4 regions of the Paenibacillus pseudetheri genome follow, and region 2 is predicted to be linked to each of the others. Evidence: riboswitches for the same ligand, from Rfam matches in the RefSeq annotation. Region 2 holds a riboswitch; each other region holds the start of a gene.
The links. A riboswitch is a leader RNA that binds a small molecule or an ion and turns the genes downstream of it on or off. The one in region 2 is predicted to bind cyclic di-GMP.
Positions count from the first base shown of each region.

Region 1: it holds a riboswitch for cyclic di-GMP, as region 2 does, so the genes downstream of both, L1028_RS16290 (DUF6612 family protein) here and L1028_RS07635 (anti-repressor SinI family protein) in region 2, are expected to answer to the same signal.
Region 3: it holds a riboswitch for cyclic di-GMP, as region 2 does, so the genes downstream of both, L1028_RS04520 (thiamine pyrophosphate-binding protein) here and L1028_RS07635 (anti-repressor SinI family protein) in region 2, are expected to answer to the same signal.
Region 4: it holds a riboswitch for cyclic di-GMP, as region 2 does, so the genes downstream of both, L1028_RS13615 (glycosyl hydrolase) here and L1028_RS07635 (anti-repressor SinI family protein) in region 2, are expected to answer to the same signal.

Region 1 is NZ_CAKMAB010000016.1:82,677-90,866, reverse strand. Features, by position in the region: gene L1028_RS16300 (CapA family protein) at 1-284, shown strand, start outside; gene L1028_RS16295 (NADH-dependent flavin oxidoreductase) at 384-1,505, opposite strand; gene L1028_RS16290 (DUF6612 family protein) at 1,659-2,507, opposite strand; cyclic di-GMP riboswitch class I at 2,625-2,716, opposite strand; gene L1028_RS16285 (Cof-type HAD-IIB family hydrolase) at 2,924-3,724, opposite strand; gene L1028_RS16280 (pseudouridine synthase) at 3,817-4,581, opposite strand; gene L1028_RS16275 (RsmB/NOP family class I SAM-dependent RNA methyltransferase) at 4,584-6,104, opposite strand; gene L1028_RS16270 (DUF309 domain-containing protein) at 6,207-6,659, opposite strand; gene yjbM (GTP diphosphokinase) at 6,649-7,461, opposite strand; gene L1028_RS16260 (quinone-dependent dihydroorotate dehydrogenase) at 7,492-8,190, opposite strand, start outside.
Region 2 is NZ_CAKMAB010000006.1:122,404-130,593, forward strand. Features, by position in the region: gene L1028_RS07615 (hypothetical protein) at 112-1,296, shown strand; gene sipW (signal peptidase I SipW) at 1,298-1,885, shown strand; gene L1028_RS07625 (TasA family protein) at 1,970-2,572, shown strand; gene L1028_RS07630 (helix-turn-helix domain-containing protein) at 2,732-3,061, shown strand; gene L1028_RS07635 (anti-repressor SinI family protein) at 3,270-3,425, opposite strand; cyclic di-GMP riboswitch class I at 3,453-3,537, opposite strand; gene L1028_RS07640 (2-oxoglutarate dehydrogenase E1 component) at 4,008-6,875, shown strand; gene odhB (2-oxoglutarate dehydrogenase complex dihydrolipoyllysine-residue succinyltransferase) at 6,928-8,190, shown strand, end outside.
Region 3 is NZ_CAKMAB010000004.1:24,068-32,257, reverse strand. Features, by position in the region: gene serA (phosphoglycerate dehydrogenase) at 1-411, shown strand, start outside; gene L1028_RS04535 (SDR family NAD(P)-dependent oxidoreductase) at 479-1,312, opposite strand; gene L1028_RS04530 (helix-turn-helix transcriptional regulator) at 1,479-2,435, shown strand; gene L1028_RS04525 (methyl-accepting chemotaxis protein) at 2,558-3,808, shown strand; cyclic di-GMP riboswitch class I at 4,003-4,099, shown strand; gene L1028_RS04520 (thiamine pyrophosphate-binding protein) at 4,228-5,862, shown strand; gene L1028_RS04515 (carboxymuconolactone decarboxylase family protein) at 5,873-6,241, shown strand; gene L1028_RS04510 (hypothetical protein) at 6,282-6,632, shown strand; gene L1028_RS04505 (3-oxoacyl-[acyl-carrier-protein] synthase III C-terminal domain-containing protein) at 6,686-7,678, shown strand; gene L1028_RS04500 (DNA-directed RNA polymerase subunit alpha C-terminal domain-containing protein) at 7,749-7,958, opposite strand; gene glpK (glycerol kinase GlpK) at 7,979-8,190, opposite strand, start outside.
Region 4 is NZ_CAKMAB010000012.1:132,160-140,349, reverse strand. Features, by position in the region: gene L1028_RS13620 (glycosyl hydrolase) at 1-403, opposite strand, end outside; gene L1028_RS13615 (glycosyl hydrolase) at 496-2,016, opposite strand; cyclic di-GMP riboswitch class I at 2,029-2,108, opposite strand; gene L1028_RS13610 (sugar phosphate nucleotidyltransferase) at 2,256-3,629, opposite strand; gene L1028_RS13605 (UDP-glucose dehydrogenase family protein) at 4,104-5,450, opposite strand; gene L1028_RS13600 (glycosyltransferase) at 5,455-6,555, opposite strand; gene L1028_RS13595 (glycosyltransferase family 4 protein) at 6,653-7,792, opposite strand; gene L1028_RS13590 (glycosyltransferase family 4 protein) at 7,786-8,190, opposite strand, start outside.

The sequences.
Region 1 (8,190 bases), on a different contig from region 2:
TGGGGAATTTTGTTTCGACTAAACTAATGAATATTCCTTATACACAAAGCGGTATCATACTTACGCTTAAAATAAAGAAGGATGAAAAAGGACACACAAGTATAACTAACGTCGGTTACATCCCGACTTGTGTAGATCGAAGAATAAAAAGCGGCAGGAAAATTACAGAAATCATCCCCATCCGCGACGCATTAAAGAGAAGCGACACTGATATAAAAACAGAGCGGAGAATTCTCATGAATCGAATGTTGAAACATACGACGACAATCTTAAAGAGGGAATAGAACCGTTATTATAATAGACTGTGGAAATAAAAATAACGTTCCGCGGAATTTACCGTGGAACGTTATAGATTTAGCGCTCAGTAAAAACTATATTTGGGTTTATCGTAAACGATCGGGCATCATTATTTTAAGGAATTCTAGAATACCATTCTCTACTACGAGTTCTTCTCTATCTTGATCAGCAAGTACTCTTCTGATGATATCTTCTTTACCCTCCATCACTTTACTTGTCCAATGAGGATCAATGATAAGAGAACGTCCTACTGCTACTAATTCAGCATTTGTCAACGTTTCCTCTGCGTTCTGTTTGGTACGGATATCTCCTACCCCAATTAAAGGTACACGACCATTGATTTTTTCATGTACATATTGCAGGATTGATTTTCCTTTAAAATCTTCAGATGCAGATACTTTCTTAAAGTCCCCTAATGAAATATGCAGATAATCCAGCTTTTTATCAGCTAATCTATCAATGAGATAAAGGGTATCTGCCATATTAATTCCAGGCTCTTCATATTCTTCTGGAGAAAAACGATAACCGACAATAAAATCCTTAACCTTTGAATTATCAACGACAGCAATAATTGCATCAACTAATTGGTTAATAAAATTAAATCTTTTCTCTAAACTTCCGCCCCATTGGTCTTCCCGACGGTTGGAGTGTGGAGAGAAGAATTGTTGGATTAAATATGTGTTTGCTCCATGAATTTCTACTCCATCAAATCCAGCTTGAATCGCACGTTGAGTCGCTTTTTTAAAATCCTCAATTAAACCGAAAATTTCATCTTCTGCTAATGCTCTTGGAATTTCTGCATTCGGACGTTCGGCAGCAATAGCGCTAGCGGAAACGGGTTGTACGCCACGTAATATTTTTGAATCTGTCATTCTTCCTGCATGGAAAAGTTGTAAAATAGCTTTTGTTCCATTTCGTTTAATAGTCGACGCTAGTTGGCTAAGGCTTGGAATAAACTGATCGGAGGAAACGCTAAGTTCACCTTCCCATCCTTTTCCACCCTCTTGTACATTTGCTGCCGCAGTGATAACCGCACCTACTTCGCCCGTTCTTAGCGAATAGTATTTCAATTCATCTTGTGTTACTACACCGTCATAAAAGCTCATTCGCGTGGTCATTGGAGCCATAACCACGCGATTTTTCAATGTCAGTCCTCTGCGAAAAGTTAATGTTTTGTCTAGTGCTATCATCTTTTTCCCAACTTTCATTAAATTATATTTAACAGGATATTATATACATGCGCATACATATAAATTACAGTAATGATTTATTCTTGTCAACTAATAAAGAACTGCTGTTGAATACAACAAAAAGCGCTGTTCCGCTGAACAGCGCTTTTCGCTCGTTAAGAATCGTCCTGATTATTCTAGTTCGGCCGGTTTTACAATGGCTGCACCTTTGTTATTCTTGGAATATTTAGCTTCGATTTTCGTGGTGTATGTATCTTTTTCTCCGTCACTTATCAGCACATAATTCAGATCGACTGTCAGCTTTTCCGTTTGCCAGGTCTTAGTATTGACGAATAATTTCCACGTTACGCTTTTGGGTTGAACTATCTCACCATCCCAGAGGTTCTCCTGGTCATAGAGTTTGATTATTCCCTTAGCTGCTGTCGGATCGGTTACCGTGAACTGTAGGACCGTTTGTGCGCCAGCAGTGCTGACTTTCATAGATTTTTTATAACTTTTGACCGAATCAAGCATGGAAACAGGATCGTATTGACCTTTGGAGTAAAAAGAATCCCACTCCATCTTCTCCAGTCCAATCCAATACTGTGCATCAGGATCGATTGGCTCCCCGTCATCGTCGTAACCTTCATCTTCAGATTCATCGATCAGTTCACTTCCGTCTACAAGATAGTAAAACTCCTTGTCATTGGCATATAGACTGTAAGATGTTTCTAAAAGACTGCTATCGACGGTGCCTGCTGCGGCAAAATTCGGCAGACGGTTGACATCCAGCTTCAGAGTGTTGGTGTTGCTGATACGTACCCCGCCGCTTTGAACATCCTGTTTTTTGGTCACATCTAAGTGGAAATTCTTTATTGCTTTTGAAGCTGCCGTTACTTTGCTGATCATTTGATCCGCGGTTACTGCTGTTGTGGTAGCTGCAGATACAACTTCAGGATTAGACATCGATCCGATCGTTCCGGACAGCAATAATGCACCCGCTGCCAAACCTGTACCTATTGTTTTTAAAAAACTCTTCATGTACTTCCCCTTTCGGCCCCTTGCGATAATGTAACACCGTAGGTAGGAATAATAAAAACAGCTCGAAATAGACTACACGTCCTTCAGAGCTATTCCTTATGATTTCTAAGACATCCCTATGGCGGCCTGGCGATCATTTCCTTCTGTCAAAAGGTTTTAGACCCACGGCTTTGTGTCATCATCTTTCGATGATTTTACCTTTAACGCGGACTTTCAATTAGTTTAAATCAGATTAAAGAACGCTTGTCCCTTCGTTAATTTTATCATGGTCATATTTACCTGTAAACGACTTATCTTCCATTTCCGTTTACCAACTGATTTACTCGTATCCTTATATCAACGTAAAAAAAGCATAAAACAGGACTCCAGTCCACTTTATGCTTTGTATCTAAACTTATTTTACAGGGTCAAAAAGATTAGGATAAACAATACTTAACCAGCGCATCACGCACGCCATGCTCGTTGTTCGAACCCGTAACAGCATTCGCTGCCGCTTTTACCTCTACCGGAGAATTATCCATCGCCACGCCCATCCCCGCATAAGTAAGCATAGAAATATCATTAAAATAATTACCGATCGAGAGGACTTCTTCCTGCGGAATTCCCAGCTTCACAGCAAGATTTTTTAAGGCGTTGCCTTTAGAGGATTCAGGATGCATCAAATCAACAAAAAATTCACCACTCCGCAAAATGTTATACTCAGGGGTCCAAGTACGCCATTCACGTTCAGCTTCGTCAAGGATTTCTGACTGTGTAAATACAGTAAACTTAACCACTGGTTCACGGAAATCTTCCCAGGCCGGTAACGTCGCTGGCATAATACGGAAGTGCTCATACATATAATTAGCTTCTTTAGTCAGATTCTCTACATTATCAACATACATATCAAAAGCAGTATTCACATCATAATGAATATTGTGCTTACGGCAATAGTCGATATAGGGGTCAAGACCACGTGCATCCATACCGTATTGGTGCAGCACTTCTCGATCTTCCACACGCACCGTCGCTGCTCCATTGTGACCAAGCACGTAACCAGTCAGCCCCATTTCCTCCATGAAAGGAATCGAGTTCTGTGGACTGCGTCCCGTACACAATACGATTTGACCGCCAAGACGTGTAACCTCAGCAATAGCTTCCTTATTCTCAGAGCTTAAGAGGTGATCATCATTTAATAGCGTACCGTCCACATCTAGTGCAATCAGTTTGTATCTCATACTCCACCATCCTTGTCTTTCTTTTTCTATATATATTGAACTTGGCTTTTTGAGTTAAGTTTCCAAAATCAATTTATATATCATTTTCTCTACTATCCTTCTGACCCATCTGCGCCTAAGAGTGCCAGTTCCTCTAACGTCAGTTCCCGACAAGCTCCCAGCGGCAGACTTTCATCCAGCTTCAATTCTCCCATAGATACACGTTTCAGAAAAGTGACTTTTTTGCCAACCGCCTGAAACATACGCTTCACCTGATGAAATTTCCCCTCAGTGATGATAAGTGAAATATGAGAAATCACTTTGCTCCCGCGCTCTCTTCCAAGAATGGTTAAGTGTGCAGGTAAAGTAACGTAGCCATCTTCCAGCTCCACCCCTGCTGCAAAAGCCGCGACATCATCCGAGTCTACATCGCCCTCGATGGTTGCCTCGTATGTTTTCGGGACATGCTTGCGTGGCGACAGCAATTCATGGGCGAGTTTCCCATCATTAGTGATCAGCAGCAGTCCTACAGTATCCTTATCTAGCCTTCCTACAGGAAACGGTTCAAACTGTGCATATTCGTGCTTTAAAAGATCCAAAACTGTCCGATCCCGCTTGTCCTCCGTAGCTGACAGGACACCTGGGGGTTTGTTCATCATAAGATATATGAATTCACGGTAGGTAACAACCTCTCCCCCTACCTCTATTTTATCGGCATAAGGATCCACATGAAACCCACTATCTTTTACCACTGTCCCGTTCACCAATATTAAGCCTTGTTTAGCTTGTTTACGGATATCACTGCGCGACCCCACTCCAATATGGGACAACACTTTATCTATTCGTTGTTTTTTGGCGGGCTTACCTGATTGGCTCATTGTTACATCCACCTCCAGCCTGCGGGATATTCGTTCTTGAGTATACCATCCTGCCACTTACCCCAGCCTGCGCTGTAGCCATCAATGCAGACCAGAACGTATCCCTTTTGGGCACTTCCTATTCTAATAGAGAGACGTTCTTGAGAAATCGACAACGTCTCTCCTTTAAGATAGGAAATAGCTTCATGATTCGTACTGGAGAGTGATACACTTCGGCAGCTTTCTTCGGGATGCAAAGCTGTAGCCATCGGATGTCCCGGGATAAATCTTCCGTTACGGATTTGTCCTACATACCATCCCGGACGAATCGTTTTTAATCCATTTAGTCTTTCCTTAGGAAGTGGAGAAATGTACAGATGGTCACCGAACAGAACCGGATATCCTTTAGGTTCCCACCCAAGCTGATCTCGTACAAAATTTCCATACGCAGTCAAAGCTTGCTCGTCACCTGAAACTTGCCGACCACGGTCAGCGCCACCAGTAGGTTTGTGAGAAGGTTTCCCTTCTTTCCCCCGTCTTCCTTCTGATTTATTGGATGATTTAACGTGTGCTGCACCTTTTGGAACAGTAGTTCTTGCAGATTCATTTAACTTGACCTCTATGTGATCACGTTCCTCCATTGAAAGCCTAATTCCCCCATGTTGTAGTACAGCCATGAAATGTCCTTCGCCTTTCACCTTATGCGGCCACAGTCTTGCTGTACCTGAGAGTTCTCCGAAGCCAGGAGCAAATGAGCCTGTACCTCCTACCGTTACCACTGAGAATTGTGGATGTTCAGAAATAAACTCCGCTATAATTTCCTCATTTTCTTCTGTAGCAAAGGTACAGGTCGAATAGACAAGTATACCTCCCGGTGCCAATGCTGTTGCAGCAGAACGTAAAATATCCCGCTGCATGGATGCATATTTGGCAGGTGTACCCGAATCCCACTGCTTCACCATGTCTTCATCTTTACGGAACATCCCTTCACCAGAGCAGGGAGCATCAATCAAGATCTTGTCAAAAAAAAGCGGGAATGCAGCCGCGATATGCTCTGGACTTTCGTTCAGTACAATACCATTACGAACCCCGTACAGCTCCAGATTTTTGGCTAGAGCTTTAGTCCGTTCTGGATGAAGATCATTACTAACCAGCAATCCTTCCCCTAACAGCTTGGCAGAAATCTGCGTAGATTTCCCTCCAGGGGCTGCACATAAATCAAGTACACGATCACCTGGTTCAATATTAAGCAATTCCACAGGTGCCATCGCACTCGGCTCTTGAATGTAATACAAACCTGCGTGGTAGTGAGGATGTTTACCAGGTCTAGCCCCATTCTCTGTATAAAATCCTGTCGGACACCAAGGAATGGGTTCCAGTCCTAAAGTAGAAAGAGCCTTTAAACTCTCCACGGAAATCTTCAAGGTGTTAACACGGACGCCCCCGTATGGGGTTTCCTTATAAGAATCCGCAAATTGATTATAATCTGTTCCCAGCATGTCCATCATACGCTCGCTGAAAGAACTGGGCAATTGTGCCGCCATGATGCCGTCCTCCTGATAGTATTGCAAAAATTTAGGTGTTTAAAGATTCAAGGAACACCCCTACGGGTGTCCCTTATACAATACTCATATATAGAGGATCTTTTACTTACGATGAAAGGATGTCGGTCTCTGAGGACCACGTCGTTGAGGGTTATTCGGTGTGATAGCTACAGCTGCATTCTCCACTTGGTCCGCTAGACTTGGATCAATAATCTCTATGGTTAGATCGTAATAAGAAAATGGCCGCTCATCATATGATGCTAAGCGCCGAACATAATCTTTCACTTCCTCCACGAGTTTCGCCAGATTAATGCCGAGTGTCGCTGCTGGATACTCTTCCAGTTTGGCAGAAGAACCACTCAGCATAATAGCTGCACCGCGCACATTCTGATTGCGAAAATGGTATAATCCTACTGCTACTTGGAGAAGTGCTTTGTACAAAGGATCTCGTTCCTGGGCAAGCCACAGTTCTTCGAGCACCTCGTGGCATTCGAAATAATCCCTGTCACGATTAAAGTACACTAGGTATTCCAAGTACAATGGTTCATAAGCCATCCGGCAAACTATCCTTTTTAGCTGCGGAAAGGAGTCCCCGCACATGATCCAGAAGTTCCTTCATCGCTTCCATATCCTGAACCTGCCATATTTCGTTAAAGCGAGCCTGCGTATCTATAGCTTCATTCACCAAGTGATAGAAATACAATTGATGAATGGCCTTGAGAATCTGCGTGGTCATATTCGAGTTTTCCTCGAATGTCTTCTGTGCTTCCAGAATCTCTTCCCGAATACTGGACATTTCACTGTCGAGGATCGATGCTGCTTCAGCTGCCGTCTTTAGTCGAACACGCATTTCATCGGGTAGACTCTCCCGATATTTATAGTTCAGGGAATGCTCTATGGTAGCCCAGAAATTCATAGCTAGCGTACGAATTTGGATCTCCGCGAGCACAATTTTCTGGCCAAGCGCTGTTTGCACAGGATATTTAATAATCATATGGAAGCTGCGGTAGCCGCTCTCTTTATAATTAGTGATGTAATCCTTCTCATAGAGTACTTCAAGATCCTTACGGGCCCGGATATATTCGGCCACTCTGCGGATATCCTCCACGAATTGGCACATGATCCGAATTCCTGCAATGTCTTCAATCCCCGTCTCCAGATCTTCCATCTTCACATTCAGCCGTTTAGCCTTTTCAAGAATGCTTGACAGCCGTTTTACACGCCCCGTTACGAATTCTATCGGCGTGTATTCCTCTCTTTTCTTCAACTCCGAACGCATTGTTTTGAATTTAACTTTCAATTCTTCCACAGTCTGTTCATATGGAAGTAAAAAAGTTCCCCAGTCCCTGCCGTCCATCGCCTTCGTCCTCCTGTCCTTTCGTCTCCTTCAGTGATGATCAGCGCCCACTGCTTCAGAGATATGACTGAATCCATCCCGCCGTAAAAGCTGCCGTAATCCGGCATGCAATTTGCGGTTAATCTCCGGTCCTTCGTAGATAAGAGCTGTATAAATTTCGACCAGACTTGCACCTGCTCTTATCTTGTCATACGCATCCTGACTGGTGAAAATACCGCCTGATCCTATAATCGGCATTTTCCCTTCCGTCTGGCGATAAATACTGCGAATGATCTCCGTTGAGCGGTCGCGTAGCGGCTTGCCGCTTAAGCCCCCCGTCTCATTAGCCTTTTCATGACTAAGTCCATCACGGTTCAATGTAGTATTCGTAGCAATAATACCATCCATACCAGTTTCTGTCAGCGTCTGAACCATATACTCCAGCTCCGTGTCACTTACGTCTGGTGCTATCTTAACCAACAAGCTTCTGGTAATACCGGTAGCTTTACGCTGAATCTCCATTTCTTCCTTCACCTGAGCTAGCAGGAACGACAATTCACTGCCATGCTGGAGACTGCGCAGACCGGGTGTATTCGGCGAGCTGATATTGACCACAAAAAAATCACCGTACGGATAAAGCGTACGGATGCACTGACGATAGTCTTCATGAGCCGCTTCATTACTAGTTATCTTATTCCGTCCAATATTAACTGCTATTGGAATTCTCCGATTCTTTAATTTCTTCAGACG
Region 2 (8,190 bases):
GAACCAAAGAAATTCAAGACATTGAGGGGAGGTATTCCTCTGAGACCCAGATCAGCAAAAAGAAGACCTAAACGAAAGAGGCAAATCGGATTACGTGTTCTGCAATCAGGAATGGCTGTCTCCGTTTTGTTTCTAACTACCTCGCAGCAAGTGGGTAGTACCTATGGTGGTTTTGGAGCTACTACGCAAACCACTAGCACAATTAGCTTTTGCGAAGTATTTCCAAACTCGATCAAGGATCTTTTAACAGAACTCAAAGATCATATCGAAAGAGCTACTACTTTAAAAGGATCGCTGCAAAGCTATACCCCTTCAGGCAGTCTCTCAGACGTTTCGGGAATAGAAGGCATGAGGCTGGATGAGCTTGATGTCGCAGCACAAGAGATTTCCTCGCAAATCTCTGCGCTTCAATCTCAAATCGATGGCGTGAATGAGCAACTAGCCACCAACAGCCAAATTTGGAACGAAATCAATAGTGAGCTGAACGCAGCAGCAGCCGTCTTATTCCAGATTGGAGGATATATGACCTCTCTAGATTCAAACTGTCTAGAAATCAAGGATGAACAATTCTTCACAGAGCTGCAAAGTAGTCTGAATCAAAGTGGCGTAATCTCTGAATCCTTGAATGCTTCCTTAAATGGAGTCATCCAATACCTAAACTCCATACATGACATCGGCCTTCCATTAGCTTCGGTAGTGACCAGTGATGTATATGGACAACCCGAGTTACGCAATGAGGCGTTTCAGCAGCCGTTACCTTTCCTGATTCCATTTAGTCAGCCGGCCGGCAATATCTCTAGCGAACTTACCTCCACTTATGAAAATCTCAATACTGAAATGAATGGTCTTAAAGAATCGGCTACTTCAGGAATCAGTAATCTTCAGAGTCAGCTCCAATTGATCAGCCAAACCCGTGAACAACAATTGGAAGCGCTCGAGAAAGCCCGACTAGAGGCGCTGGAACAAGCGAAGAAAGAAGAGGAACGTTTGGCACTTGCGAAAAAAGAAAAGCAAGAAGCCGAGGACAAAGCGAAAGCTGAAGCTGAAGAGAAAGCAAAAACAGAAGTGACTCCACCGACAGGTGAAGCTGCTCCAGAGAACATAAATCAAGAGCAACCTGAAGCCCCAGCCATTAACCCGGTCGATCCGGAAATTGGTGAAGAGCCGACGATTCCACAAGATGTACCACAGCAAAAGGTTCCTCAGGAGACGCCAAAGGCGGAAGATACAACCCCTTCCACACCGGCAGCAACACCAGCTCCTACGGCCCCTCAACAAGACAAAGGTGGAGAATAATATGCGGATTAAAAAAATGATCAACAATACATTATCGAGCATCATGCTTGTGATATTCATTCTGCTGGTGGTAGCCGTAGTTTTATCAAAGGCCTCCGGCGGTGAACCTGCCTTCTTCGGATACCAGATCAAATCGGTACTCTCAGGTTCGATGGAACCAGGGATTCAGACCGGATCGATTGTCGCTTTAAAACCGGGAGGAGATATGAATCGTTTCGAAAAGGGCGATGTTATCACCTTTAGAAATGAAGAAAACCTGCTCATTACTCACCGTGTTGTAGAAGCAACAATGAACAAAGCTACTGGTGAAGCCATGTATCGTACGAAAGGCGATAACAATGATGCACCTGATATGAACCCTACCAGTTCCACGAATGTTGTAGCTGAGTATACAGGGGTCACCGTACCTTACGTAGGTTACGCTATGAATTTCGCGGTTTCCAAAGCCGGAAGTGTCGTGCTCATGATCGTACCAGGCTTGATGCTCCTGCTCTATGCCCTGTATTCATCATGGAAGGCTGTAGCTGCTCTCGAAAAGAAAAATGCAGCCATACTGCCTGCCTCTCCACCCCCAACCGAAATACAGTAATTCGTTGATTGTCCGCTTCCGCTTACGAACCGGAAGTTACAATATATAAAATTTAACCACAAAAACCGAGGAGGAATTTTAATTATGGGTATCAAAAAAACATTGGGTCTTGGCGTAGCATCTGCAGCACTGGGTTTATCATTGATTGGTGGAGGAACTTTCGCTTACTTTAGCGACACTGCAACAAGTACCTCTACATTCGCAGCTGGTACACTGGATTTGAACTCTGACCCTTCTGTTATCGTTAATATGGATAAATTGAAACCAGGTGATACTATCAAAAGAGATTTCAAACTGAATAATGATGGTAACATCGATATCGGCTCTATTGTTCTCAAAACAAAATACTCCGTTAATGACGTAGGTGGTAACAACAATGGTGTTGATTTAGGTAAATTCATTAAAGTTAAATTCCTGCAAAATAAGGATAAGAGCGGTAACATTATTCCGGATATTGTAGTTTATGAAACAACACTAGCTGATTTGCAAAATTCAACACCTGATCTCGTAGAAAAATTACCGTTCATAGGCAATGAAGCATCCGGTATTAAAGCAGGTACATCTGATAGCTTCACCGTTAAGTTCGAATTTGTAGATGACGGTAAAGATCAGAACATTTTCCAAAAAGATGTGTTGACACTGACTTGGGACTTCTTTGCTAAACAAGCCAGAGGAACTGACTACTAATCTAATAAGTCTTCCATTCGAAGAGCAGCAGATTCTTATTCCGGAAAGCGGATAAGCAGATGCTGCTTTTCTCTTTACAATAAACTTTGTCGAATTTATTGATATTTGCTATACTAATAACAAAAATTACGGAGGGGCGTCAGCATAGTGCCACAAAATATGGGCCAACGTATCCAGCATCTCCGCCTAGAAAAGGGTTTGTCCCTATCTGAGCTTGCGGACAGAGCGGATGTTGCTAAGTCGTATCTTAGCAATGTGGAGAGAAACATCCAATCCAATCCTTCAATCCAGTTTATCGAAAAGATCGCCGACGCGCTTCAGGTATCTATCCACGCTTTGCTCTATGGAGAACCTAATGATGCTGAGGAATCACCTTTAGATTCGGAATGGTTCCGATTGGTGCAGGAAGCTATGGCCTCAGGCATAAGCAAACGCGAATTCAAGGAGTTTCTGGACTACCAGAAATGGCGCCTTGATCAGAAGGATTAATATGCACCCGACCTGATAAGATCCTCTTCTACTCATACTATCAAACATAAGCGCCTTCGCCCTCCTAACATGGACTGCGAAGGCGTTTGAATTCTTGCAGAATACAATAATCATATACGGTGTGAAAATTACACTTTGATTTATACCGCAAAAGAGCACAGCGAGTTTATCGCTGTGCCCTTTTTCAAAATATAACGCACTAAATGTATTACTGCACGGCTTGCACAGTCTTCTCATGGAAGAATCGACGAATTTCATCTGCCTTTATGCCAGCCTTCTTAGCTGCTAATAATAAATGTACCCACTCAACGTCTAGATCAATGACCTGCTGTTCTCTGTTGCTTCCCTGGTTGGACTTGTCCAAAAAATCTCCTCCTAAGATTTTACGTCCCCAGGCAATCCGGCTGTCATAGTATTTCTACCTTAGACCCGCGACTTTGTGCCCCTGCCTTTCGGCAGGTTTACCTTTTACTGGACCCTTTACACGAAAGGATCTACTTTGAAATATATGAAAATCGCTAACTGCAATAACATTATACTATACTAAAGTGGAAAAGTGTGTCGATTTCTGATTAGTTTTTCCATTAAAAAACAAAAAATAGAAGCTCTTTTGTGCGATATCTTGTCCTATTAACACGATACTCGTCCTATTCTAAAATTAATTAAGCCAATATAATGATGCTTCCTTCCCTATTAGTTAAAAATAAGGATATTAGAATCATTTTAGTAGGCCTTAGGAATGGGTAATGAGAAGAAACAGCGTTCTTTTCATTAGAACAAGCTAACCCATACCATTTTGCGAACGTATTGGACGAAAGAATGAATTGATTACACGTGTGGAAAGTAGCACAATAAGATGAGAAATGAAACCGCAATCATCACAGCTCCAGTAAGCGTTGACACAAAATGTCACGTATGGAGTTCATCCGTTAAGGAGGATGTATTCATGGCAGCCAAAGAGCCCTATAACGAATCCATTTGGAGTAAGTATTACGGACCCAATTTAGGCTACATTCAAGAAAGATATGAACAGTTTGTGAAAGATCCTTCCACCGTAGAGAATAATTATCGCGAGCTTTTTACAAATTCGGGTCCCCCACCCCTAACACTGGATAGCGAACCGGCTCCTCAGCCTCGCATCTCGGGAGACACCGAATGGCTTAGAAAGGCAGTAAGAGCTTCCAAGCTAATCGCTAATATTCGTATATATGGCCATATGGCCGCTGATATTGATCCGCTTGAGCGCGATCACAATCCCATGGCTAAATATCTCGAACTCGAAACCTACGAGCTGACTCGTGAGGATTTGATCGCACTACCTGCCACGCTCATTTGGGAGAATGCGCCAAATGATGTGCATACCGGATGGGATGCAGTTCAGCGTATGCGTCAGGCTTACACCAAGACAATCGCCTATGAATTCGGGCATGTGCATGAAGAACAAGAACTGAAATGGTTGAACAGACAGGCAGAATCAACAAGCTCACCAGCGCCTTTAAATAATGCAGAACGTAAGGAGCTACTAAATCGCCTGATTCAAGTAGAGCAATTCGAAACCTTCCTCCACAAAACCTTTGTGGGTCAGAAGCGTTTCAGCTTGGAAGGCAATGACGCTCTCGTACCGATGCTGGATGAAATCGTACGCGCTGCTGCGCATGACGGCGCAGAGCATATTCTGATGGGCATGGCGCATCGTGGTCGCCTCAATGTTCTTGCACATATTTTGGGCAAACCTTATGATATTATATTTTCAGAGTTTCATCATTCTCCGAACAAGGAGCTCTTCCCTTCCGAAGGCTCTACAGGCATTAACTATGGCTGGACGGGTGATGTGAAATACCATCTCGGTGCAGACCGCGCTGTCCGTGAAGGAGAAACCGTACGCACAAGAATAACACTAGCGAATAACCCAAGTCACTTGGAATTCGTCAATCCTGTCGTGGAAGGCTTCACTCGTGCTGCTCAAGAAGATCGGAGCACAGCCGGATTGCCGAAGATTGATACCAGTAAAGCTATGGCGGTACTGATGCATGGCGATGCAGCTTTTCCAGGTGAAGGGATTGTTGCAGAAACACTTAATATTGGCAAACTTCAAGGTTATCAGAATGGTGGAACGATCCATATCATTGTTAATAACCGGATCGGCTTTACGACAGAAAGTGAAGACTCCCGTTCAACGCATTATGCGAGTGACATCGCCAAAGGATATGAAATTCCAATTATCCATGTCAATGCAGATGATCCTGAGGCCTGTATATCAGCTGTTCGTTTAGCTAGCGCATATCGCAATCAATTCAAAAAGGATTTCGTTATTGATCTCATCGGCTACCGTCGTCATGGACATAACGAAATGGATGATCCTGAAACTACACAACCTATCGTATACGGTAAGGTACGTAATCATCCAACCGTTTACAAGGTGTATGCGGAGCGGCTACAGCGTGAAAAAATCCTTACAGCTGAAGATGTACAAAAGATGCACGTTGAAACAGAAGGCGTATTGCAACGTGCGTACGATAGTATGAAAGAAGGCAATCACAAGAAAAAAGAACCTAAAGCCTTCATTCCTCTTCAAACAGAGCGCTCAGCGGCAGGCACTACAGCCGTACCGATCTCCAGTCTGCAAGAGATTAATCGTGAGCTACTGACCGTACCTGATGGATTCCAGGTCTATCCGAAACTGGAGCGTATTCTACAGCGTCGCAAGGATGCGCTGAATGAGGGTGAAAAGATCGACTGGGCACTCGCTGAGTCTCTCGCCTTCGCAACCATTCTGAAGGATGGAACGCCAATTCGACTTAGCGGTCAGGATGCACAGCGCGGCACCTTCGCACACCGCCATCTGGTGCTGCACGACAGCAAGACAGGAGAATTATTCTCTCCACTTCATCAGCTAAGTAATTCTCGCGCTTCCTTTGGCGTATATAACAGTCCGCTATCTGAAGCTTCTGTGCTAGGCTTTGAGTATGGTTATAATGTGTTCGCACCAGAAACTTTCGTCATCTGGGAAGCACAATATGGCGACTTCGCCAATGCAGGTCAGGTTATATTTGATCAGTTCATTGCCGCCGGACGTGCGAAATGGACGCAGCGCAGCAATCTCGTCGTCATGTTACCGCATGGCTACGAGGGACAGGGACCCGAGCATTCCAGTGGTAGGTTGGAACGCTTCCTACAGTTATCCGCGGAAGAGAACTGGACCGTTGCCAACCTGACCACTGCTTCTCAATATTTCCATGTCTTGCGACGCCAAGCTGCTTTATGTGGACAGGAAGACGCTAAACCACTGGTGATTATGACGCCGAAGAGCCTCATTCGTAATCCGCGCAGCACATCTGCCGGAACCGAGCTCGCCTCCGGACAATTCCAGCCTGTGTTGGCAGAGCCCCTGCTAGGCCAGAAACCAGGTGAGGTCAAACGTCTAGTAGTCTGCAGCGGTAAAGTAGCTATCGACATCCAAACAGAGCTAGAAGCTGCTTCAGACAAAGATTGGTCATGGCTACATGTACTTCGCCTAGAGCAACTCTATCCGTTCCCAGAACTTGAACTGAGTGCCCACTTAAGCTCCTTCACATCCCTTCAGGAAATTGTCTGGGTGCAAGAAGAGCCGAAGAATATGGGCGGATGGAGCTATACCGAACCTCGGTTACGCGCCATCGCACCGCAAAACACTGGCGTAAGATATATCGGACGGCCTGAACGTTCCAGTCCTGCGAGTGGTTATGCAGATGTTCATAGCTTTGAACAGCGTAGAATTGTTTCAGAGGCCCTAAAAGCAAATTCACAAGTACAAACAGCTGTACCGTCCTCTTAAGAGGACGGTATCACAATAGCGTAAACCATTATGTTTGGGGAGGTAACGGCCTGTGTCAGAAATCTTAGTACCCGATCTGGGAGAATCTATATCCGAAGGAACCATCTACAAATGGCTGGTTAAAGAAGGCGACACGGTAGGTCAAGGTGATGTGCTTGCTGAGTTAGAGACGGATAAAGTCAATTTGGAAATTAGTGCGGAGGTGGAGGGTGTCATCTCCTCCATCCTACGTCAAGCGGGCGAGAACGTAGCCGTTGGCGAAGCCATCGGTATCATTGGAGCCGCTAGCGGCAGTGCACCGCAGGCCGCTGAGAGCAAAGCGCCTGAAGCGGCACCGGCAAGCGGCAGCGTTGCAGCCGCGGCACCTGTAGCAGCGCCCGAAGTCGCTGTAGCGGGTGGCGAAAGCCCCGCTGCACTGGCATCGCCGGGCGCACGCAAGCTCGCACGGGAGCGCGGCATCGACCTCGGCGATGTTAGCGCCCGTGATCCTATCGGCCGGATTGGTCAGGCCGATGTGTCGGGTCATGGTGCAGCAGCGCCACAGGCCGCTGCACCGGTAGCTCCGGCGGCGCAAGCCAAGCCGGAGCCAGCGAAGCCGGCAGCGGGCAAAGCCGCGCCGGAGGACGGCAAGAACGTAGAGCGCAAGCGCATGTCGCGCAGACGGCTCACGATTGCCAGCCGCTTGGTAGAAGCGCAGCAGACCGCTGCCATGCTGACCACCTTCAACGAGGTGGACATGACAGCGATCCTCGACATCCGCAAGCGCCGTAAGGATGCTTTTAAAGAGAAGCATGAAGTAGGACTAGGCTTCATGTCCTTCTTCACCAAAGCCGTGATCGGTGCGCTGAAGACCTACCCGCTGCTGAACGCCGAGATTGACGGTGAAGATCTGGTCGTTAAGAAATTTTACGATATCGGTATTGCCGTTGCAGCTAAGGAAGGTCTGGTGGTTCCGGTTGTCCGTGACGCAGATCGCCTCAGCTTCCCGGAAATCGAACGTCAGATTGGCGAACTCGCTTCCAAGGCACGCGCTAATACACTTAGTCTCTCCGAGCTTCAAGGCGGTACGTTCACTATCACCAACGGTGGTGTATTCGGTTCCCTATTATCCACCCCGATTCTGAATACCCCTCAAGTAGGTATTCTAGGGATGCATAAGATTCAATTGCGTCCAATCGCGCTGGACGAAGAAAGAACCGTTAACCGTCCAATGATGTATATCGCCCTTTCATACGATCACCGGATCGTTGACGGCTCTGAAGCGGTAAGCTTCCTCGTCAAAGTGAAGGAATTGCTGGAAGATCCAGAAGCACTG
Region 3 (8,190 bases), on a different contig from region 2:
ACACGCGACGTGAACGTAGTAATAACTAAAGCTTCTAAAACTAAAGGCTTTACCAATCTGATTACTGTTACTCTAAAAGCTGATCGTGACCAAGAGTATCTTGTTGCCGGCACCCTGCTGCAAGGTTATGGAGAACGGATTGTTCAAGTGAATAAGTTCCCCGTTGATATTGCTCCTGAAGGTCATCAAATCTTTGTATCCCATAACGACAAAGTAGGGATTATCGGACTTGTGGGTACATTGCTTGGCGAGAACGATGTAAATATCGCATCCATGCAAGTAGGACGTAAAATTGTTGGGGGCGCTGCAATCATGCTGCTGACCGTTGACAAAGCTGTTCCTAAGCATGTCCTTGTGAAGCTTGCTGGTTTACCAGAAATTAATACTGCTGAAGAAATCATCCTTCTTTAATCTATAAAAGGCCATTCCAGAATACACTGGAGTGGCCTTTCTTTTATTTAATGAATCTTTTTCTTCCCTACATTATGAATGATGGGATTATCCTTCCATCAATATCAGTAAAACCATACTTTTCAGCAAGCTTTCCAACCTGCTGCGGCTCACCGGACATAGACATAACCTCTGGATCAGCGGCTAGTGCAGCTACAGCTCGACCAATATATGTCGTCGATTCACTCATTTTCAGTTCCCCAACTTCTTGCCAATGTTCCTCATCTGTATTCATGGCTTCTAGAACCGCTTCTGTTCTCATCCATCCAGGTGAAAGTGAAATAACCGCAATGCCGTCTTCCTTCAACTCCTTCGACAATCCGAAAGCCATACGTAAAAGTGCATTTTTAGAAAGATCATAATAAAAGTTGCCTAAATATTTATAATGATCCCAGAAGGTTGTATGGATAATTAGACCACCAGTTTTTGCCTTGCGCATGAAGGGAATTGCGTAATAATTTGTGATCATCTGTGCTTTCACACCGGCATTAAACATATTGTCCCAATGAGCTGTAGGTAACTCCCAAAAAGGCTTCTGCTCGATAGCTAAATCATTTCCTCCCCATACGTTGTTAACTAAGATATCGAGTCGTCCCTGCTCTTCAGCGATCTGACGGATCACTACTTCTGTTTCCTGATCCTTCGTATGGTCACATCGTATTACCGCACCAGAACCTCCACTCTCTTTTATTTCTCTAAGTACGCTATCTATGCTCCCCTTAATATGTTCTGTGGCGGATATATCTGTGGTCCTCCCTGTAATATAGACAAAAGCACCTCTTCTTGCTAATTCTAAAGCGATCCCCTTCCCAGCACCTCTGCTGCTCCCGGTAACTAATGCGACTTTCCCTTTCAATGTCATAGTCCTCAACCCTTTCCACATAAATTCAGATTTCAATATTCTGTAATCATTCCTTACGTTTTATAAGTATAATCCGTATATATGACATCAACTGACATATATAATATAATTAGAAATAATTAATGGTGATCGTTCAATAATTAATACGAGGAGGGACAATAGCCTAATGAGAGCCGACCGTTTGTTATCTATATTGCTTCTGTTGCAAAACCGCGGAAAAATGACTTCTAGAGAATTGGCCCAAACACTCGAGGTATCAGAACGAACTGTGTTTCGTGATATGGAAGCATTAAGTGCTTCAGGGATACCCATTTTAGCTGAACGTGGTCGTGAAGGAGGTTGGATGCTTACTGAAGGGTACCGAACCTCCCTAACGGGAATGAAGCCACTAGAGATTGGTTCACTGCTTCTGTCCGCTGACGCATCTATAATGAAGGATCTGGGGATACAAGATGACTACTCTTCCGCTGTTCTCAAACTAGAGGCTGCATCTTCACATCGAACTAGTAACCCAGCAAATTACCTAAGCGAGCGTATTCATATTGATGGCGCCAGTTGGCATCCTTCGGATGAGACTTATCCGTTCCTCTCTGTACTGCAGGGAGCACTTTGGGAGGACCGCAAAGTAAAAATCACTTATCTCCGGAGCAACGAGACAACGGTCCGTTTCATTGAACCTCTTGGGTTAGTTGCAAAACGCGGCGTTTGGTATATCGTAGCCAAAAGCAAGGATGAACTACGAACTTTTCGCGTGTCCAGATTAGTTAACGTTGAGGAGACTCATGAGTGGTTTAAAAGACCTGATGACTTTGATTTAAAACAGTACTGGGAGGAGTCCACCACGGCCTTTAAAGCAGCACTGCCAAAGTATCAAGTAAAGCTAAGGGTCAGAACATCTGTCTTAAAAGAATTACAGCGAGAAAGATTCGTCTCCGTCCAATTGATAGAGCCAACTAGCAATGCAGAGTGGGTGAACTTAGATGCCGAATTTAATACGATCGAGTCTGCCTGCCAGATAATCCTTTCTTTTAGTCCATCGGTTATTGTACTTTCACCACAAGAACTTTTAGAGATGGTAAAGTCTGCTATCGCAAAAATTTCCGCTATTTATGAGAATTTTTGACACGAAATCTAAAGAACTACTCCTAAAAGAAGATTTATGTCAGTTCTTACTATAGACCAATCACCTTTAAATCCCATATAATAACACCAATACATAATATTAATAAGGAGGACATTATACCAATGAACTGGATGCATAAACTTCCGTTAAAACAAAGAATTGTTGCCGGATGTTACCTCGTTGCCACACTATTTGCCATTCCTGTTTTAGTTACTTTTATGATCTTAGGCAACATTATTTTGGGTATTGTACTAATCGTTGTTCTTGCTGCATTAACTTTACCCGTGGCCCGCTTTGTCGAGAGAACGCTTACATCTTCTTTTGATGATATCGCGAATGTATCTCATAGTATTTCAAAAGGGGATTTTACAAGTAGAGCCGACGAGAACGGGTCTATGGGGGACGTAAGTCGTTCCTTTAATACTATGATTGACAAGCTCAAGAAGATTTTGACAGAAGCATCACAAATCACTCGTCAAGTTATGGATGCAAGCCGTGGAATCGAAGATAAGAATCAGAATTTAAAAATTGTCATGGCACAGGTAGCCTCTTCGTCTAACGAGCTAGCTCTTGGTGCAAATGAAATATCTACGGATATCGCTGAAATGACAGAATCCATTAAAGATATTGAGAATAAAGTATCCAATTATACGAACTCAACGAAAGAAATGAACAGACGTTCAATACATACATTAGAACTAGTTGAACAAGGACGGCAATCCGTTGATACTCAAGCTGAAGGCATGCGTAAAAACATCCAGGCTACTCAAAAAGTAGCTGATACTATCGAAGCCCTGTCTCAAAATGCTCGCGGAATTACGATGATTACAAAAACCATCACAGAGATCGCTGAGCAGACCAACCTCTTATCGCTGAATGCCTCCATCGAAGCAGCACGTGCCGGAGAGCATGGTCGAGGATTTGCTGTAGTCGCACAGGAGGTTCGTAAACTTGCCGAGGAATCAACGGCTTCAACAAAGGAAGTCTTTGGCTTAGTTCGGAGCATCGAAACTGATATCAAACAAGCGATTGACAATATCGCTATCAACGAAGAAGTCGTACAGGTACAGAATGAGATGATCACTCAATCTGCTCATATTTTTGCTCAAATTGTGCAAAGTGTGCAGTATATTACCGAGCAAATCTCTTCCTTCTCTGCTGAAAGTGATCTGATGTTGGAAAGTGCCTTGAAAATCTCAAGTGCAATAGAGAATATCTCTGCAATCACACAGCAAACCGCTGCCGGCACCGAGGAAGTATCCGCCGCTATGAATGAACAAATTAATGCCCTGCAGTCCGTCGCTGAAGAAACTGAGAAAATGACACAGGCTGTGTTTAATCTACAGAAGACCATCCATATTTTCAAGTTTTAAGTCATTTGCAAATCATATAAACAAATCCAAAAAACTCCCCCTAACTTTTGACTTAGGGGGAAGTTTTTTTGGATATCTATTACTTCATAGGTTGGACAAGACTTTCGTCAAAATTCGAGTTAATTTGCGAAAATATATTGACAAAGGCCCTCTAGGAATATATTGTAAAGGAAAATTATTCTTATAAATTTTAAAATTAATATTGGCAAAATCTTCGAAAGAGGATGACGCAAAACCATGGATCTACAGCCTCATTTTTAAATCAGAGGCCATGACTGCCAGGTTGCTGAAAACCAAGACGACTGAACTATTGTTCAGTCTCTATGGCGATTTATGCCACCAACCTGTGCCCTATTTCAGAGCACAGGTTTTCTAATGTTTGATTTCAAAATAACAATCAACTTGTGAGGTGTATTTTTTTGAAGACAGTCGCAGATTACATGTCGGAAGCACTACGGAACCTAGGTGTTACCCATTCCTTTGGTATTATTGGCAAATCCATTTGTCCTATCGTTCTCAAAATGGTAGATTATGGTATTGAATTTATTCCTGGGAGACATGAGTCCAGTTCCGGCTTCGAAGCAGCCGGGTATGCGCTGAAAACTGGAAAACTAGGTGTAGCTTTTGGTACTTCAGGTCCTGGTGGAACAAACCTATTAACTGCAGCAGCACATGCTAAGGCCAACAACCTACCTGTCCTATTTATTACTGGCCATCAATCTATTAAAGAGCTTGGAATTCCCCAATGTCAGGACTCTACCTCTTTTCTAGCTGATTTAGCTGATATGTTTAGACCTGCCACCTTATATAGCAAACTTATTGAACGTGGAGATCACTTTAGCACAATCTTTAATCATGCCATTTCCATTGCTTTGAGCGGTAATCGCGGCCCCGTTCACCTTTGTATTCCCTTTGATGTACAAACGGAATTGCTAGAGGAATGTAATATTGTAATTCCTGAACGCGAATCACTGGTTAGCCACGCAAATATCGACCGTGTACTTGATGCTATAAATAACTCAAAGAATCCAATAATTATCGCTGGGAAAGGCGTTAACCGCTCAGGAGCACATAGTGAGCTAATTCAATTAGCGGAAACATTTAATATTCCTGTTGTTACATCTCCAGGTGGTAAAGGGGCTATAGCTTGGGATCATCCACTCTATCACGGTCCAATTGGAGTAGGCGGTTGTACCCATGGGGATGACTTATTGAATCAAAGTGATCTATTTATCGTTCTCGGCTCACGTTTAAGTGATATGACTATTTGTAATCTTAAAAGGGAAAATCATCCTACAACATTAATTCAGTTTGATAGCGATCCGACTTTTGTCGGAAAAATATTGTTCTCTAAAACGATTCCAGTGACTGGAGATCTACGCGACAATCTAGTTTGTTATCTCAATAATATTGACACGAACAACATCACAAAACGCGAAGCACCGACAAATTCCGATTATACCGAAGAGCCTCCGATTTTACCAAGCCTTTCACTTGCATCGGTCTTGAGTACGATGAGTGATTTGATTCCTTATAACAGCACAGTCTTTGTTGATGATGGAAGTCACGGTTTCCATGCTGCGAAATGGTACAAGGTTAAGAAACCGGGCAGTTTTGTTTTCGATGCTTACTTTGCTTGTATGGGTAATTCCATCGGGATGGCGATTGGTGCAAAGGTTGCTGCTCCAGAAGAAACGATCTTCTGCATTACAGGAGATGGATGCTTTATGATGCTAGGAGCAGAGATCAACGCTGCTGTCTGCAAGGATATTCCTGTCATATTCATTGTTGTAAATAATAAACAGCTAGATATGGCTCTAAAAGGTATGGAAAAGACTACAGGACGTATTGACGGAACTATCTACGAAGTCCCTATGGACGCTGTAAAATTCGCAGAATCACTAGGCGCTACGGGTTATAAATGTGAGACAGCGGAGGAATTCGAAACAGCCATCAAGGACGCTGTTGCAATTAACCGTGTTGCCGTCATTGAACTGTTAACAGACCGTGATGAGGTCCCTCCGACAGCTCACCGTACTTTGAACCTAAACTAGGAGGTCACTTATGAAAGACAATGTAAACAGTGGTCTTAACCACTTCACGAACCTCTCAGGAGACTACGGAGCTAAAGCACTGGCTCCGATTAAAGAACATTTCCCCGATTTGGCTGAATTTATTATGGGGAATGCCTACGGCGATATTTTTCAACGCAACACAATCGAAGCTGACTGGAAGGAAATTGCAGTTATCTCTGCTCTGATTGCGATGGGTCAGTTTGATCAATTGGGTGTTCATTATGTGATGGCTCTTCGTGTGGGAGTTACTGTAGAACAACTCAAAGGTATTCTATTACACTTAGTACCCGCTATAGGGGCACCTAGAATCATCACCGCTTTTAATATTCTTCTCGAAACGATTGAAGAAATACAGTAATTATTTTCAGTAAAATTAAAGTATTGGGAGAGATGTTAACGTGGGACAGTTTATTTTAAAGACAGACACTACTAAAAAAGTGATCAATATTGAGCTGGAAGGAACATTTTCTGAAGAAGATGGTTTGAAATCAATCCAAGCTTATCAACAAACTATTAATCCTATCACTCCAGCAGACTATGAATTACAAATCGATTGCAGAAAGCTAAATGTAACTGCACCTGATGTTGTACCTCTTTTGGAAGGTTGCTTCGTAATGTTTAAGAATGATGGATTTGTAAAAGTAAATCTAACTCTTGAGAATAACCCAATTCTTAAAATGCAGCTTGCTCGCCTGGGTCGTAAAGCAGGACTAGATAACATCGAGATCATTTCCACGGTTACTGCTTAATTCTTCATATGACTTAAAAAATACTATAGAGTCTTTCAGGAGGATTCATTCATATGACCGGAATTCGTATTCAAGACATTGATATCTATCATCCTAGTAATAAAGTTGGTAACGACTTTTTTATTAAGCATTTTGACGAAAAGGGTATTGATATCCGAGGTCTACTGACCACTTTAGGTCGTGATACGCGCTATAGCATTAAGAATGAGGAAGAAAACTCCCTGACGATGGCTTTCGAGGCTGCCAGTAATGTGTTGGATAACAATGATCTCATTGGCGCAGATATCGATCTTATTGCCTATGCAAGTCAAACTCCTGAATATATCTTTCCTACTAACTCTTTAATGATTCACCGTTTAATTAACGGCGCATCCCATACAATTTGTATTGACAGCAACGCTAACTGTGCGGGTATGACTGCTTCCGTTGAACAGGTGAGCCGGCAAATGCAAGCCAATCCTAGAATTAAACGTGCTTTGGTCATCGGGTCCGATTATGTAGCACCTCATGCAGATAAGAATGATCCTGTCTATTATGCTAACTTCGGTGATGCAGCTGCGGCAGTCCTTCTTGTGCGCGATGATAATGCGGTAGGCTTCATTGATTCTATCTATCAAACAGACACATGCGTTTACGGCAACTCCATGTTCCCGGCTGAAGGCTTGGCTAATCTGGGTAGAAAAGGCGTCGCGGCTGGAGAATTCAATGTGAAGTTCATTCCATTTGATGATTCCATTTGCGTAGATGCTGCTTCTGAATCGATTCGCACGCTTCTATCTGATAACAACATAGCGCCTGAATCTATTAAAGCAGCCTGTTTCTCACAGCTTTCACTGCCTAATATCGTTGGTGTCTGTGAAAAAGTGGGTATTGATAGTGATGTAGCGGTTTACATAGGTGATGAATTCGGATACACCTCAACCAGTAGCCCGTTTCTCGCTCTACACAAAGCTATTACTACAGGAAAGATCGAACGTGGAGATAAAGTTCTGTTCTGGACAGTGGGCGCTGGATGGCAAAACGTAGCATTTGTTATTGAATATTAAGCATTACAACATAAAGAGCGGCAAGCTAAGGATAATCCTTGGCCTGCCGCTTTTTATGTTGATCTGGTCTTTAGGACTCGCCGGTAAAGGATAACCCCTTTTCAATGAGCGCACGCCGTATTTCATCAATTCCTTTTGGTCCCATCCCATGGAGCTGCAGAAGTTCTGACTCAGTGAGCTTACTGATTTGGTGAAGCTGTGTATACCCAGCACCATGGAGTGCTCGAAGTGAAGGCTTAGATAGTCCACTCGGTAGATCAGATTCTGTTTCGTTAACCATAGACATATGCATCTCCCTGATTACTGATAACTTTCATGTTTTTCCCAGCCCATGGTACGCGCTACAGCGTCTTTCCAGGCGTTGTAACGTCGTTCACGCTCATCTATACCCATTACAGGTGAAAAGACCCTCTCAGCCTTGTTAAAGCTTTCTAGCTGTTCTCTTGTCCAGACCCCTGAGGTTAAGCCAGCCAGAAGTGCTGCTCCTAGCGCAGTCGTCTCCGCATGTGTAG
Region 4 (8,190 bases), on a different contig from region 2:
CAGCTTGACGCTGAGAAGCAATGGTAGCTTTGGATTGGTTAGTTATTGCTCCTAATTCGTAACCATGTAATACGGCATGCTCCCCAGAGGTGTTCTTTACCTTATTATTGAGTTCATCCGGACTTTCCAGATAATCGTGCTGGCCCGCCATAATCCCTTTGCCGCTGAAATTGGCCAAATCATTAAGCAGTTGACTGGCTTCCTCAGAAGCTAAAGGATTAATGGGTACCGCAGGTAGTGTGATAGATATTGTGGAAGTAGTTGTTGTAGTGGTAGCTGATGTGGTAACATTCTGAGGCGCAAGAAGGCTGCGTGCCTCACTCAACGGCAGAAAAGACAAAATAAATATTGTGAGGACAGGCACAACAGTGACAAGAAACGGGTACTTACAATAAAAGCGCAAGTTAATCCTCCTTCCGGCAGCCTCCACAGGTGCTCAAGTGATCATATTCCTGTTCAGGACAAGCATCTTTTTAGCCAAATGAGGACTATCGCTTAGGTGAGATCTGAGAGGAACAACACGCTAGAAGGAATGGTTCCTTTCGGCTGACTTGGACTTTTCCACATCAGCTTTACTCTGGCGTCCCCCTGATTCTCGTAATATTCCACTTTGATATCATACAATTGTCCGGCCTTCAGAGTGATACTTCCTTGACGCTCTGTTACACTCTGCTCTATCCAGCTATCAATTACGGGTATCCCATCAATCCAGACACGTATTCCATCATCAGATGCGCTGTAGATTTGATAAGTTTCACTATATAGAGCCTTCATTTTACCGCTCCAGCGTATAGAGAAATTGTCTATACCAAGAGAAGCATCCGGCGTTCCTAACTGCCAGTTAAAATCAATCACTGCATCGTTCTTAGTCAGGGCTGGTGTTCCCGATAGCCGCATGTTTTTAAAGTATTCACCCTTCAATCCATTCTTCAATGGAGGGAGTGCTTCCTGTTCGTTAGCGGGCGGGAGCATCCCCGAGTTATATTTATCCCGAGTCAGTGTAAAGCTGTTATTCATAAAGGTTTGGATCGTTTCTATGCTGTTATTTTCATATAGAAATTTTCCCCAACTCATCATAAATACCCATTTACTTTGCGACTGCAACAGTTTGGTCGGATTTGGCAAATCGCCATTCTCTCCGATAGCAATGGGTTTACCAGCAGCCAGACTAAGCAAACTGTCATAATATTGTTGCTGGTAGTCATTCTCATAGATATCTGCTGCCAAAATATCCACCTTATCCGCACCCGGATAAGTAAGGGCATAAGGATCTGACCACGCATTTGGAGCGTTCGGGCTCCAAACCCACAACAAGTTATTTAATTTATGAACGTTAGCAAAACGATCATACATAATATTCCACAGTTCGGAAAAATTGTTCTTCTTCCCCCACCAGAACCAGTTGCCATTCATTTCATGGTAGGGTCTCCATAGAACGGGCACCTTTGCATCTCGTAAGCTTTTTAACGAAACTGCGACTTTATCGAGTTCAGCAATCAGACTGCTATACTGCGGTGTGCCAGGGGTTACGTATTTGTCGAATTCGCTTTGGCTAAGACTTCTCTTAACGTTCGACCAATCATAAGAAGTTCCAGGCAAGTTCGCATGGAAGGTCATCGCTACAATCCCGCCGCCTCTACTCCAATTCATAGCGCTGTTCACTACGTTCTGACGCTGCCAAGCTACCGTTCCCTCAGATTGTCCGCTGATCGCACCCATCTCATACCCATGAAGAGCAGCATATTGTCCGCTTGTGGTCTTTAGCTTGTTGTTGATTTCATCCGGACTTTCCAAATAGTCATGCTGTCCTGCGAGAATCCCTTTTCCGGAAATAGAATATAGGTCATTAAGCAACTTGACGGCTTCAGGAGAAGTCTCCGGATTTACCGGATTTCCAGAGCTAGAAGCAGCGCCTGCTGCAGACGGTGCACTCCCAAATCCCAATGGAATCACCGTCAGAAACAAGACCAGAGACAGGAACGTGCTGAGAAGTCGATACGTACGGTAAGCTTTCAAAAAAATCTTCCTTTCGGTAGCTAGGCTGCCACTCTTGCGAAGGCCCTATAGCTTTGCGTCCCTACCTTTCGATAGGTTTGCCATTATCAAATTGAGGAGGATTAATCCCTCTACCGTAAATATCGACTTCATTTAATTGTGATTTTAGCGATTTTTGTCTATTATTGAATAATTAGGTCGAAATACCTGTTAGTGATAGATTCAAAGTGGTTATATAGATAGGTTAGAATATTTTAGTCCTAAGAAATGAACTGCTGCAGCTCGATATCATTCCAGTCTAAAGTAATACGAATATTGTCCTCCTCTACTAGTTCAGATCCCGTCTGTACCTCAATAAATTCAACATCGGTTAAAGCGAGAATAGCGTGTTTTGTCCCTTCCGGTATACGAACTACATCACCGGCTTTAACATTATGCATTTTCTCATTCAGCACAATGCTTGCTTCACCGCTGACAATCGTCCAGATCTCACTGCGTTTACGATGTAGCTGATAGCTGATATTTTTACCCTCGGCAATAAATATTCGTTTGGTCAGCACTTCATTCCCTTCATCGTATTTCACATAATCAATGACCTTATAATGTCCCCAGCGGCGCTCCTCGTACATCGGTCTTTGTTCAAAAGACTTCAGCACTTCTTTAATGCGCGGACTCTCGGCTTTATGCGTTACTAAAATCCCATCCGGGCTGGCCGCGATAATCAGATCCTTTGCACCGATGACTGTAATAGGAATATCAAGCTCATTGATCAAGCAAGTGCCTTCAGAATCCGCTGTTACAAAACCTTTGCCAACATGGTTGCTAGTCATTTCCTCAGTTAACGTATTCCAGGTTCCAAGATCCTTCCAGAATCCATCATATGGCTGCACCACGATATTCTCTTCTTTTTCCACCACTTCATAATCAAAACTGATAGAAGACAGCAGCTTATACTGTTTCTGTAACTCTTCATAACCTAATGGCAACCCTTTACGCTGCAAAATATCCAGCAGATACCCTAAACGAAAAGCGAACACTCCGCAGTTCCACAATGCATTTCGGGCGATTAGCTCCTCAGCTTGGATCCGATCTGGTTTCTCCTGAAAGTGACTCACTCTCATAAAACCATTCTCTCCCGCCTGATCTGTGGTAGGAATGATATATCCGTATTTCTCCGAAGGATGTTCAGGAACAACCCCCATCAGCGCAAGATTCGCACCACTTTCCAGCATGGTATGCTCTAATTCAGCTACCGTATCGAAGAATGAAGCCTCCACATAGGGGTCCACCGGTAAGATGGCAATTGTCTCCGCAGGTGAGACTCCCGCTACTGAATATAAGTATGTTGCTGTCAGCGCAATCGCTGGAAAGGTATCGCGGCGTTCCGGCTCGACGATGATCGGCACATCCGCGCCCAATTGACTCTGAATCATTTCCACTTGGCTGCGGCCTGTGGCTAGATAGGAGGAATCCTCCATGCCTCTCTCTTTCAGTTGTCTCCATACTCGCTGAACCATCGACTCCGCTTCGCCCTGAGGACTTTGCAGCACTTTTAGAAATTGCTTCGAACGTGAATCATTAGACAAAGGCCACAACCGTTTTCCTGAACCGCCTGATAAAAGTACTAACTTCATAATTTGTCGCCTCCGCAAAAGGATTGTTATTCATCATGGATTACGCTTTGCTGATTGTGCTGGGATGCGCCAGTAAAGATTAGGATTGCTTCATCGCTTTGCTTGGTCGCCAATTTAAAGGCATTGTTAGGCATAAGCCACTCCAAGGAATATTGGACTTCCGATCGCTGTTATCCTCAGATTTCCTGATTTGAACCGCTTCTTGCGGTAGAAATCTGAGGATAAAGGCGAACGCTACCGCTTCTACAGTTCCAATAATCCTCTCCGTTCCCTTCCTAACAACCTTTTTTTATATGGCTCCAACTCGCTTACGCTCGGTGGAGCAACCTTTCATTACCTTACCGTGCTTCCCGGCTGTTCCAGCGGGAGCTGATGGGATGATTACTAAAGATCTTTTGCCGCCTGCGACGGCAGGGAACAACTAAAGCGAATAGAATCCCTTTGAATCATTCTATTGTTCAAACCTTGTTCGCCCTAAAGATTCATCTCGACAGCCTCAATGACTACAGAATCATTCAGACCACTCAACTGCGGGCGGCCGATTGAATAATAAGATAGGCCAGTACCCTCAATCTGCTCTTTCGTGTAGACGTTACGACCATCGATTAGCACCTTCCGGTGCATAACGTTGGCTACCTTTTGCAGATTTATATCCTTAAAGACTCCCCAAGCAGTAAGCAAACATATGGCATCGCTATCCTCAGCCGCTTCCTCGGGAAGCGAGCACCAACGGAGCTGCGGATGATCATATTGCTGCCGGAAATTATCAGCAGCGATCGGATCGTACAGCTTCACGATCGCCCCCTCCGCTACGAGCATCTCAATAATTTCCCGCGCAGGGGTCTCACGAACATCATCTGTGTTTGGCTTGAACGCCAAACCCCATATCCCTATAACCGCACCGTTCAATGTCCCTAATGATTCACGCAGCTTTGGAATGATCATGAATCGCCGCTCTCTATTCACCTCAACTACGGATTGCAGTAGCTTAAAATCGTAATCCACGTTACCGGCGATTTGGATAAGCGCATTGGTGTCTTTAGGAAAGCAGGAGCCGCCATAACCAATACCAGCTTGCAGGAAGGAGGATCCGATTCTTCGGTCCATGCCCATTCCTTCCGCCACCTCGGTCACATCAGCTCCCACTTTTTCACAAATATTAGAGATTTCATTAATAAAAGAGATCTTGGTCGCTAGAAAGGCGTTGGATGCATATTTAATCATTTCTGCGCTTCGGATATCAGTCACGAATATATTGTCGGTATATCCTTGATGAAGCTGGCGCATAATTGGCACTAATTCAGGATTATTTAGTCCGATAACAACTCGGTCAGGATGAAGGGTATCCCGAATAGCGGAACCCTCACGTAGAAACTCAGGAGCAGATACGATATCGAATGGATGTGTCGTACGATCCGATATCATTTTTCGTATTTTCTCATTCGTCCCCACTACAACTGTCGATTTAGTCATAATTATTTTGTAACCATCCATCGCATTTGCAATTTCGATAACAGCATCTTCGATATATTGTAAATTAACCTCCCCATTTGGAAGAGAGGGCGTACCTACAGCAAGAATGATGATATCAGAGCAGCGAACAGATTCCTGAAGATCAGTAGAGAAGGACAAGCGTCCTTCACGGAAGTTTATTTCAATCAATGCTTCGATTCCTGGCTCATAGATCGGAGACTCCATTCGGTTTAACTTGTTGATTTTCTCCACATCTTTATCGACGCAGATGACCTGATTCTCTCCCAGTGCAAAGCATACGCCGGATACTAAACCGACATAGCCCGTACCGATTACTGCTAACTTCATAGAATCATTCCCCTTTTAGAAAATTGACGTAGGCCTGTTCCACGTACTGCTTAAATTGGATCATAAACGCCTGCTCATCGAATTTCCGTGCATGGCCCATAATCTGATCGATATCCCACGCATAGGACTCCACTTCATAAATGGCCTTCAGCAAATCGTCCACTTCCTGATGCTCGAAGAAGACACCGTTGACGTAAGGAATGATTGTATCCAGTGCACCGCCGGCTTGATAAGCTATGACCGGTCTTCCGGCAGCATTTGCTTCCAGCGGTGTAATCCCAAAATCCTCTTCGCCCGGAAAAATAAACGCCCGACATTGCGCCATCAATCCTGTAACTTGCTCATCCTCCAGCCTACCCAGAAAGGACACATTGTCTTTAGCCATCCCTTCAAGGCGCTTTCGGTCAGGTCCATCACCGACGATGTAGAGCTTTAGACCATTACGGTTAAAGGCTTCGACCGCTAAATCAATCCGTTTGTAAGAAACAAGACGGGAAACGATCAAATAATAATCTCCGATCGATGAAGAGCTAGTGAAACGTGAGGTGTTAATGGGTGGAAATATGACATCGGCATCCCGGTGATAATAGTTCTGAATCCGTGTCTTCACTACAGAAGAATTGGCAACGAACTGATTTACATTTTTAGATGTCCGTTGGTCCCAAGTCTTGAGCTGCTGCATATACACCTTCAGCAATCTCTTGAACAGACCGGAATTCGACTGCCGTTCCATGTAAGTGTCGTAATCCCATGCAAACCGCATAGGAGTATGGCAGTAACAAAGATGAAACGTATGCTTCGGCACCTGAATGCTTTTCATAAAAGCACTGCTGGAACTCAGGACGATATCGAAACCGCGAAAGTCCAAATCACGGATGGCCATGGGATAAAGTGGCAGCACCCCTTTAAAATTGGTCTTCACTCCCGGAATTTTTTGTAGCCAGGAGGCTCGGATATCCGCATCTTTGAGGTTGTCAGTGAGGCGGCTTCCGTTAAAAACCGTCGTGAAGATCGGAGCATCCGGATACATGTGGTGAAAAACTTCCACTACTCTTTCCGCTCCGCCCATTTGGATTAAGTAATCATGCGCTATCGCAATTTTCATGTGAATCATCCTCAAAGTTTTATGGAGCATCTTCTTCAGCGTTACCCCGTTAACGAAATCTGCTTTCAGGAGCATCAAACTTGGGTCCTACGATCTGTCAGATGCTCGTCAGCAGGCCTTTATAGTAGTTGACTATGTCTTTAACCGTATTTTCTATTACAAAATGTTCCTTCACCCGCTTCACTCCATTAGCCGCCATCCGCTTTCTATCCTCTGGATGTTCCAACATCCAAGTAATAGACTCTGCAAGAATGGCTGGGTCCCCAGGCTGGATCAACATCCCCGTCTCCCCAGGAACTACAATTTCAACGGGTCCGCCTTCATTAGAAGCAATGACCGGAAGTCCAGCTGCCATCCCTTCTACGATCACTTGACCAAATGGCTCCGGTGTTATCGAGGTGTGAATCAGTAAATTGGCTGTCCCCATTAATCCTTGAATGTCTTCCACATGACCTAATAGACTTACATTCGTGAGCTCATCCCGTTCAATCTTCTGAAGCAGCTCTTCTTTATATTCCGCTTCTCCAAACAGAGCGTCACCTGCTAGCCAGAATTTCACACGAGGATCTTGTTTAAGCATTCTTGCTGCTTCCAGTACAATATGTTGACCCTTCCAATGCGCTAATCGCCCCGCCAACAATACGTTAAAATCCTTCTGATTCCGATTACCGATTCCGTTGCCAATGATTTTTCCGAAGCCGCAGTGAACAACTAGTGTTTTCTTGGAACTAGGTAGATCCAATGCGTTCAACGTAGAATGTGAGTTGGCAATTACACCGTTTGGAAGCAGTCGAGACAGGTGCCGGATCACTTTGGCTACAACGGGCTTTAAATACGGTGCTCCAATATGATCTCGAATGTGCCAGATTAAGGGAATACCTGCCTTCTTCGCGGCGATCGTTCCATAAAGCGCTGACTTCAGAGAATTGGTATGAACACAATCAACCTTTTCCTGCTTGAGTAACGGCGCAAGCCTACGGCCGTAAGCAAGCAGCTTAATCGCTGCAGCAGGTGCTCCTAAATTCACAGCATTCCGGTTACGACTACGAATACTTTCATCCAGGGGAACAACACGCACATCAATCCCCTTTTCCCGCAAGCGTTCTGCCAATGTTCCTTCTTCTGCCAATATCACGAGTGGCTCAATATGCTCTCCTATATTCGTGAGGACGTTAAACAACGCAACCTCTCCACCACTCCATTTTGCCGTGTGATCTATATAAGCTACTTTTAGCATCTTGTTGCCACCTCATCTCCTAATGCAGTTAGGAATACGGATTCCACTTGGTCAGTAACACGCTCCCAGGTGTATTTCTCAAGGACATGTTCCCTGCATTCATCACGGCTCGGAAGCAGCTTTCGGTTGCTTAACATATGAATCATACCTTCAGCCATATCCTCGCTCGCTGCACTTTTGAACAGAAGCTCTGGTCTGAATCCAGCCAATATCTCCTTGTTTCCGCCGACTGGTGTAGCCATTACAGGTAATCCTGCAGCCATCGCCTCCACAGTGATCAGACCGAATCCTTCTAGTGCTTGTGAGGGTACTACGAACAAATCTGCAGCTTGATAATAAGAAACCAATTCATGATCCGGGATGTAACCCAGCAGCCTTACTTTGCTGCTTAATCCATA